2 regions of the Rossellomorea yichunensis genome follow, and region 2 is predicted to be linked to the other one. Evidence: predicted binding sites of a transcription regulator. Region 2 holds the regulator's gene; the other holds the start of a gene.

Region 1 (4,406 bases), on a different contig from region 2:
ACGTTCTGTTTCATCCAGTGCTTTTTGCATAGAGTCGGTAATTTTGTCCGCGTACATGATGACCTTACCGTTACTATTACGAGCTGCACGGCCAATCGTCTGGATAAGGGAACGTTCAGAACGCAGGAACCCTTCCTTATCGGCATCCAATATGGTGACGAGCGATACTTCGGGAATGTCCAATCCTTCACGGAGCAGGTTGATTCCCACTAATACATCATATTTACCTAAACGGAGGTCGCGAATAATTTCAATCCGTTCCAAGGTTTTGATTTCTGAATGCAGATATTGAACTTTAATACCCATTTCCTTTAAGTATGCCGAGAGATCCTCAGACATTTTCTTCGTAAGGGTAGTCACAAGGACACGTTCATTTTTCTCGATACGTTCGTTGATTTCACCCAGAAGGTCATCGATTTGTCCTTCGATGGGACGTACTTCGATGATCGGATCCAGCAGTCCTGTTGGACGAATGATCTGCTCGACCATCTCAGGACTATGCTCCAACTCATATGGTCCTGGAGTTGCCGAAACATAGAGGAGCTGCTGGGTTTTCTTCTCAAACTCTTCAAAGCGCAGGGGACGATTGTCCATGGCTGAAGGCAGACGGAAGCCGTGATCCACAAGCACCTTTTTACGGGCCTGGTCCCCGTTAAACATCCCCCTGATTTGAGGTAACGTCACATGGGACTCGTCGACCACAATTAAGAAATCGTCTGGAAAATAGTCCAGAAGAGTATACGGAGTCGATCCTGACGGCCTTAGTGTCAGGTGACGGGAGTAGTTTTCAATCCCCGAGCAAAAGCCCATCTCCCTCATCATTTCTAGATCATAACGTGTCCGCTGCTCCAGACGCTGAGCCTCGAGCAGTTTATTTTCTTCTTTCATGATGACTAATTGCTCTTCAAGTTCTTTTTCAATATTTTTGATGGCTACCTGCAATTTTTCTTCACGGGTTACGAAGTGGGAAGCCGGGAAAATCGCGATATGGTCTCGTTCGCCCATGATTTCACCTGTCAGGGCATCCACTTCACGAATCCGGTCAATTTCATCTCCGAAAAACTCTACACGCATACAGTGTTCATCCCGGGAAGCCGGGAAAATTTCCACTACGTCGCCTCGCACACGGAAAGTTCCACGCTGAAAATCGATGTCGTTTCGTTCATATTGGATATCCACAAGCTTACGCAGCAATTGATTTCGTTCGATTTCCATTCCTGTACGCAGGGAAAGAACGAGCTCCCGGTATTCCTCCGGGTTACCTAAACCGTAAATACAGGATACGCTGGCAATGATGATGACATCTTTTCGCTCAAACAAGGAAGATGTGGCGGAGTGTCTGAGTTTATCGATTTCATCATTGATGCTTGCATCCTTCTCGATAAACGTATCCGTCTGAGGAACGTATGCCTCCGGCTGATAATAGTCATAGTAACTGACAAAATATTCAACGGCGTTATCAGGGAAAAACTCTTTAAATTCACTGTAGAGCTGCCCCGCCAATGTTTTATTATGAGCAATGATGAGGGTCGGCTTTTCAACCTGCTTGATCACATTGGAGACAGTGAATGTCTTTCCTGTCCCTGTAGCTCCAAGTAAGGTTTGATGACGTTTCCCTTCATTTATGCCTTGAACTAATTTTTCAATTGCCAGGGGCTGATCTCCCTCTGGTTTATATTTAGACTTGAGCTCGAATTGATCTTTCACCGTGAAACCTCCTATTATAAAGGACTGCTACCTTGTATTTACCTACTTATATCCATCTTAAACACTGTCCATTCTTCTATACACATTCTACCACATTTCCTACAGTATTAACCAACAATAAGCGAACAAAAGTTCGTTTTTTTATTTTTGTATAGTTCACATCATCCTGCTTGTGGATAACTTTTGAAGAAGAAAACGTTTAGAGGCTTGAATCATGATTTCGACATTTTACGGGAGGGAGCAAGGAGCATATAAGAAATTTTCGACATAATCCGAGCATTTCTATACACACCCTGTGCACAACTATGTGTATAAGTCGATATCCGTTGTGGAAAATCCCTAAACTTATTCACAATTCGTCAAATTTCTTGTGCACAATGTTGATGAATGCGGATTCAATTTGTGAATAACATGTCCACCCCCTTACTTATTCACACTATTCTTTATTTATCCACAATTAAGACATTTCTATCTGAAATGATTTCTATCACCTCATTAAGCTTTTCCCGACCCAATTATTCATCTAGGCATATATCTAATAATTGATTGACTATTCTGTCTTATTTCCAATAAGCTTTCTTATAAGTTCTACAAAAAAATACATATTGTTTAGGAGGAATGTATGAAAAAATCTAAATGGCTACAAGTCGCCGGTTCCCTTAGTTTAACTGGATTCCTGCTGAGTTCCACAATCACCCCGATGTCACCATCGATCGCCTCTCATGGAGTGGCACAAGCTGAAGTTGTCGATTCACTCGAGTTGCAAAAGGCGTTCCAACAAGCAGCGCGGGAATTCAATGTCCCTGTTGAAATTCTACTTGCAGTGGGTTATAACGTATCACTGTGGGAGCATCATAACGGAAAGCCAAGTGCTTCCGGAGGCTACGGATTGATGCATCTTACGGATGTTAATACTGATAGTTTAGAAGATACCCACAGCGATGAACCCGCTCATATGTTTTTATCCGGTAAAGAGGACGCAGACACTCAACCGTTGGAAAATTCAGCCCTGAAAATAGAATCTACATTAGACATCAATGATTCAAAACTTCACACTCTGAATACCGCAGCTGAACTACTCTCTCTTCAACCAGAAACGTTAAAAGAAAATAAGAAGCAAAATATCCGCGGTGCTGCAGCAATTCTGGCACAGTATGCCAAAGATACCGCTGGAGGGACACCTTCTGATGTAAATGAATGGTACGGGGCAGTCGCTAAATACAGCGGTTCATCCGACTATACGGGAGCAAAGGACTTTGCGGACCGTGTATACGAGACAATCAACGCTGGAGTAACTAAACAAACAGAGGATGGCTCCTCCTTAACTTTAGCCGCAAAACAAACCAAACCGAATAAAGAATCATTCCAATCATTAAACTTAAAAATGGACACTGAAGAATCCGAAGCCGATTGTCCGAATGGCCTCGCATGTCATTACGTTCCGGCAGCTTACAAGAAAATTGACTGGGGTGGCGGGACCTACTATGAAACTTCATACGGCAATTACGACATTGCAAACCGTCCACATGACAATCAGGAAATCAAGTACATCGTCCTCCACGACACAGAAATCAGCTATGACTTAACCAAAACTGTGTTCCAGCGGGAATGGACTCAAGCTTCCGCTCATTATGTGATCCGTTCTTCCGACGGTGATATCACCCAAATGGTGGACAATAAAGATGTAGCCTGGCATGCTGGCAACTGGTATTTCAACTCCAAGAGCATTGGTATCGAGCACGAAGGTATCGCCATTGAAGGGGCAGCCTGGTATAACGAACAGCTGTATCATGCATCAGCCCGATTAGTAAAGCATCTTTCTAAAAAGTTCAATATTCCATTGGACCGCGATCATATCATTGCCCATGATGAGATACCCGGGACGACAGCTGCAAGACAACCTGCTATGCACTGGGATCCAGGTCCATTCTGGGATTGGGCACATTATATGCAAATCCTTGGAGCTCCCCTGGAGTCAGGAAAAGGACAAAAAGGCATCGTCCAAATCCGACCGAATTTCAAAACAAACAAACCGATCCTTCAGACTCCATCAGGAGAACCTGTACCTGAACAATCGGCAAATTTTGTGTATTTGTATACAGCTCCAAGCTTTGATGCTCCGTTAATCAAAGACGCTGCCCTACCGAACGCCCACCCACTCGATGCGTCCAATTGGGGCAACAAGGCGGTTACAGGGCAAACCTTTTACAAGGCAGAAAAACAAGATGACTGGACAGCGATTTGGTACGCAGGACAAAAAGCGTGGTTTTATAACCCTAAAGGAACGAATACAACAAAAGGATCAGGCATTGTGATCACACCTAAGGAAGGAACTTCGGGCATCCCTGTTTATGGACTGGCCTATCCAGAAGAAGAAGCTTTTCCTGATGGCATCCCGGTAAGAGGAATGTCTCCTCTTCAGTACACGCTTACTTCTGATCAAAAGTATGTAGCAACCGAGAAAGTAAAAGGAAGCTACTACAGTGCACCTGTTTACACGTACAACCCAGAGACGACTCATAAAATCGTCTGGGGGAATGATGAATTCTATCTTATTCACTTAAACCACCGCCTGGCCTTTGTAAGAGCCAGCGATGTAGATGTTGTAGCTACTCCATAAAAAAACATGGGCTGTCTTTTTAAAAAAGACAGCCCATGTTTTTCAAGAACTTCTATACACCTGTCACCAAAATCATGCA
Region 2 (4,406 bases):
CAGTTCATTCATTTAGTTCATTTTCTTCTTAGTCTGTATATCCTGAATCTTCTTAGGCGTCACTTCATTACCTTCCGGATCAAATATTCTTGTATTTTCAATGGTCCCTTTCATCGATTGACGAAACGTTTCCAGGTATTCTTTTCTCAACTTGGACTGCTCTTTTGCTTCTTGTTCGGTTAGTCCGCTACTCTTGGACTTCTTGGCAAGTTCATTGATTCGATTCATTTTTGTTTTTGAAAGCATCTATAAAAACTCCTTTATTGCATAGTAAGCAAAATCTAATACACAACCAATAGTAAAGCTTAATTCTATCGTCATGTTACTAGATTAAAGGAGATAAAACAAGAGTTACGCATTTTCCAATGAAGACATATATTCTTTGAAACGCCTATGTACGGTAGCTTTGGAGACATTATACCCAAACCCTCTTAAAGTGGCTGCAATTTCAGCAAATGTCAGTTCGTTCTTTCTTAACCTGACAATTTCCTCAACGGGTACTTCAATCCGCTCTCTTCCATCTGCATTCCCTTTATTTTTTAGATTTTTATGAGGTTGAAAACCATTTTCCACTGCCCTTTTCATACCTCGTCTGATTTTTAAATTATGGAGTTTCCTTTGATACTCCTCAACCATACTTACAATATTAATCACCATAGAATCTGATTCAGATAAGTGAAGCTCCCCACTATGTGTTTGACTGATGATCTTGACTTCCTCTTTTAATAAACAATGAATAAGAGCAATTTTGGCATTCCCTCTACCAATTCTTGTTTCGTCCTGTATGAGAACAGCCTCAATCGACTCCTCTTTAATCAAATCAAGAAGTTCAAGAACACCAGGGCGATCCAACTCAAAACCGCTTGCTTGATCTTTTATGATAGCAACCACTTCGTATTGGTGTTCTTGTGCTAATTTCACTAATTCCTCTTCTTGACGTTCCAAGGATGTTTCCTGCGTGTCTTTCTTTGTACTGACTCTGCAGTAAATTACTGCCTTCATCTTCTATCCCTCTATTCTTCGTTCATTACCAATTCATAGTCTGAATGGGTGGATAATGTTGGATTTTCTATAGGTAACACAAGTGATTCACCGGGTTTGATTGAGAATGATGTGAGATTATTTTCCTCTCCGACCCAAGCGATAAATTCTTCCACCGTCATAGAATATTCTTCATTGTACTGTTTGGCAATAGTCCATAGTGTGTCTCCATCCTGAACGGTGATGCTTTGATATGACGGCTGGTTTGCCATGACCACTAGCAAATAGGCTGCAGATAAAAGCGCTAAAATAAATAATATAATAATGTAAGAGAAACGATTCCAAATGTGTGTTAACATAAAAAATACCTCCATACGAATGTTTGTTCTGTTTTTGTTATATTCATTGTAATACGAACATTCGTTTGGTGTCAACAGAAATTCGAACTTATGTTTGTATCGGCTGGAAAGACATGCTATAATGGGAACATAAGATCTATAATAGAGGTGCGTGAACATGACAAAATTGTCTAAAAGACAGCAGGACATACTAGAATATATTAAAATTGCAGTAAGAGAAAAAGGGTACCCACCTTCCGTACGGGAAATCGGGGAAGCCGTTGGTCTTGCTTCTAGTTCCACCGTACACGGACATCTGGCCAGGTTAGAGAGTAAAGGTCTTATTCGTAGAGATCCCACTAAACCAAGAGCCATCGAAATCTTAAATCTTGAAGAGGATACGATACCGCGTCAGCGGGTTGTTAACGTTCCTTTAATCGGTAAGGTTACAGCCGGTCAACCCATCACGGCTGTTGAGAATGTCGAGGAATTCTTCCCACTGCCTGAGCGTATGGCACCTTCGGATGAACAGGTCTTCATGCTGGAAATCATGGGTGACAGTATGATAGAGGCCGGGATCTTGGATGGGGATTTTGTTATCGTGCGTCAGCAACAAACAGCGAACAATGGAGATATCGTCGTAGCGATGACTGAGGAAGATGAAGCGACTGTAAAACGCTTCTTTAAAGAAAAGGACTATGTCCGATTACAACCAGAGAATTCAACCATGGCTCCGATCATTTTACGAAATGTATCCATTTTAGGAAAAGTTGTCGGAGTTTATCGTCAAGTACATTAATATGTAATAAGCCGCTATGTATACATAGCGGCTTATATTTTTGATGGCCTAAAAAACGAGTGGAGGCAGCATTTATGCTGCCTCCACTCCTTTTGAATAAAATACACTTTTTTAGGATTAATACATTTGAATGTATTGCTCGCGCTCCCATGGGTGTACTTGTGTACGGAACATATCCCATTCGATTTCTTTCGCTTCAACGAAGTGTTCGAAGATGTGTTCTCCAAGGGATTTAACGATTACTTCATTTGTTTTAAGGTTTTCTAATGCAGCGTGTAAAGTTGCTGGAAGATCTACGATTCCCGCTTCTTCACGCTCTTTTTTATCCATAACATAAATGTTGCGGTCGATTGGCTTAGGAGCTGGAAGGTTATTCTTGATTCCATCCAATCCAGCAGCCAGTAATACAGCCATCGCCAAGTATGGGTTTGCGGCCGGGTCAACACTACGGACCTCAACACGTGTGCTTAATCCACGAGAAGCAGGGATACGGATTAATGGGCTGCGGTTACGAGCAGACCATGCAACATAACAAGGTGCTTCATATCCAGGTACTAAACGCTTGTATGAGTTTACAGTCGGGTTAGTGATCGCTGTAAAGTCAGTTGCATGTTTAATGATACCTGCAAGGAATTGACGAGCTGTATCGCTTAATTGCAGATCTCCCTTTTCATCGAAGAAAGAGTTTTCCCCATTTTTGAATAGGGACATGTTACAGTGCATTCCCGATCCATTTACACCAAATAGAGGCTTAGGCATGAATGTTGCGTGTAATCCATGCTTGCGTGCAATCGTTTTAACCACTAGTTTAAATGTTTGGATATCATCACATGCTCTTAATGCACTTGCATATTTAAAGTCGATCTCATGTTGACCAGGTGCAACTTCGTGGTGTGATGCTTCGATTTCAAAGCCCATTTCTTCTAGTTCTAATGCGATATCCCGACGGCAGTTCTCCCCTAAATCTGTAGGAGCTAAATCGAAGTAGCCACCGTTATCGTTCAATTCTAATGTCGGCTCACCATTTACGTCTAATTTAAAGAGGAAGAATTCTGGCTCAGGTCCAAGATTGAAGTCAGTAAACCCTAGCTCTTCCATTTGACTTAAGATGCGCTTTAAATTGTTACGCGGATCTCCTTCGAATGGAGTGCCATCTGGATTGTAGATATCACAGATCAGTCGGGCTACTTTTCCTTTTTCAGCTGTCCATGGGAATACTAACCAAGTGTCTAAATCAGGGAATAGGTACATATCTGATTCTTCAATTCGAACAAACCCTTCAATTGAAGAACCGTCAAACATCATCTTGTTATCTAGTGCCTTCTCAAGCTGACTAAGAGGGATTTCTACGTTCTTAATCGTCCCCAGAATGTCAGTGAATTGCAGTCGGATGAACTTTACACCTTCTTCATTCGCTAATCTTAAAACATCTTCTCGAGTATACTTTGCCATTTACGTGTTTCCTCCTCAAGTTTATTAAAGGTTTTATTTAATGAAAAAAGCGAGACATGTCACCTTGACGCAAAGATGCTTTAGTAAATCGACCGGAATGCATCAATTCATTTCGAAGTAATTTACGCAACTCGTCATCGGATAGATCCTGTCGTGCTTTTTCTTCCTTTTCATTGCTTACGTCAGATACTACTTTACTTTCATTATGACTGGATACCGCATATATCTTCTTAATCCCAGCCATGTTGATGCCTTGATCTAACAGATCCTTTACTTCTAATAACTTATCAATGTCATTCAAGGAAAAGAGCCTGCGATTCCCCTCAGTACGTGCAGGGCTGATCAATTGGTGCTCTTCATAGTATCGAATCTGACGAGCTGTTAGGTCCGTGAGCTGCATGACAATACTAATTGGGAATAATGCCATCGTTCGACGAATTTCACTACCGCTCATCCTGATTCCTCCTTTTGTTTTCCTTCTTGACCTTATTATATGTAATGTAAGGAGTTCTGTCAATGAAATGTTAGATTTTCTTACATAAGAATTCAGTAGAAAAGGATAGTCAGATTTAGACTATCCAATTACTAATTTATTATCCTATTGTCACAGTGATTAAACCTTTTTCAATCAAATTATCTACTGCTGAGCAAACGGCAATTTTTACATGGGCGTAAGTTAATCCCCCCTGAACATATGCCACATAAGGTGGTCTTATCGGACCGTCTGCAGATAATTCAATGCTGGAACCTTGAATGAATGTTCCTGCTGCCATAATGACATCATCCTCGTAGCCGGGCATATAGTTGGGATAGGGAGTAAAATGAGAATTTATAGG

Evidence for each region. The regulator LexA, encoded in region 2, represses DNA repair genes until DNA is damaged. The targets are predictions, from matches to a motif close to CGAACATATGTTCG.
Region 1: uvrB (excinuclease ABC subunit UvrB) is a predicted target of LexA. The motif match lies at 1,830-1,843, and genes of this name have one in related genera.

The regions. Positions count from the first base shown of each region.
Region 1 is NZ_JAVYAD010000005.1:327,873-332,278, forward strand. Features, by position in the region: gene uvrB (excinuclease ABC subunit UvrB) at 1-1,707, opposite strand, end outside; gene RSX31_RS15545 (N-acetylmuramoyl-L-alanine amidase) at 2,330-4,327, shown strand; gene RSX31_RS15550 (CsbA family protein) at 4,400-4,406, opposite strand, start outside.
Region 2 is NZ_JAVYAD010000001.1:746,116-750,521, reverse strand. Features, by position in the region: gene RSX31_RS03700 (DUF896 domain-containing protein) at 13-246, opposite strand; gene RSX31_RS03695 (YneB family resolvase-like protein) at 352-1,002, opposite strand; gene yneA (cell division suppressor protein YneA) at 1,014-1,340, opposite strand; gene lexA (transcriptional repressor LexA) at 1,498-2,118, shown strand; gene glnA (type I glutamate--ammonia ligase) at 2,236-3,570, opposite strand; gene RSX31_RS03675 (MerR family transcriptional regulator) at 3,608-4,024, opposite strand; gene RSX31_RS03670 (methionine gamma-lyase family protein) at 4,164-4,406, opposite strand, start outside.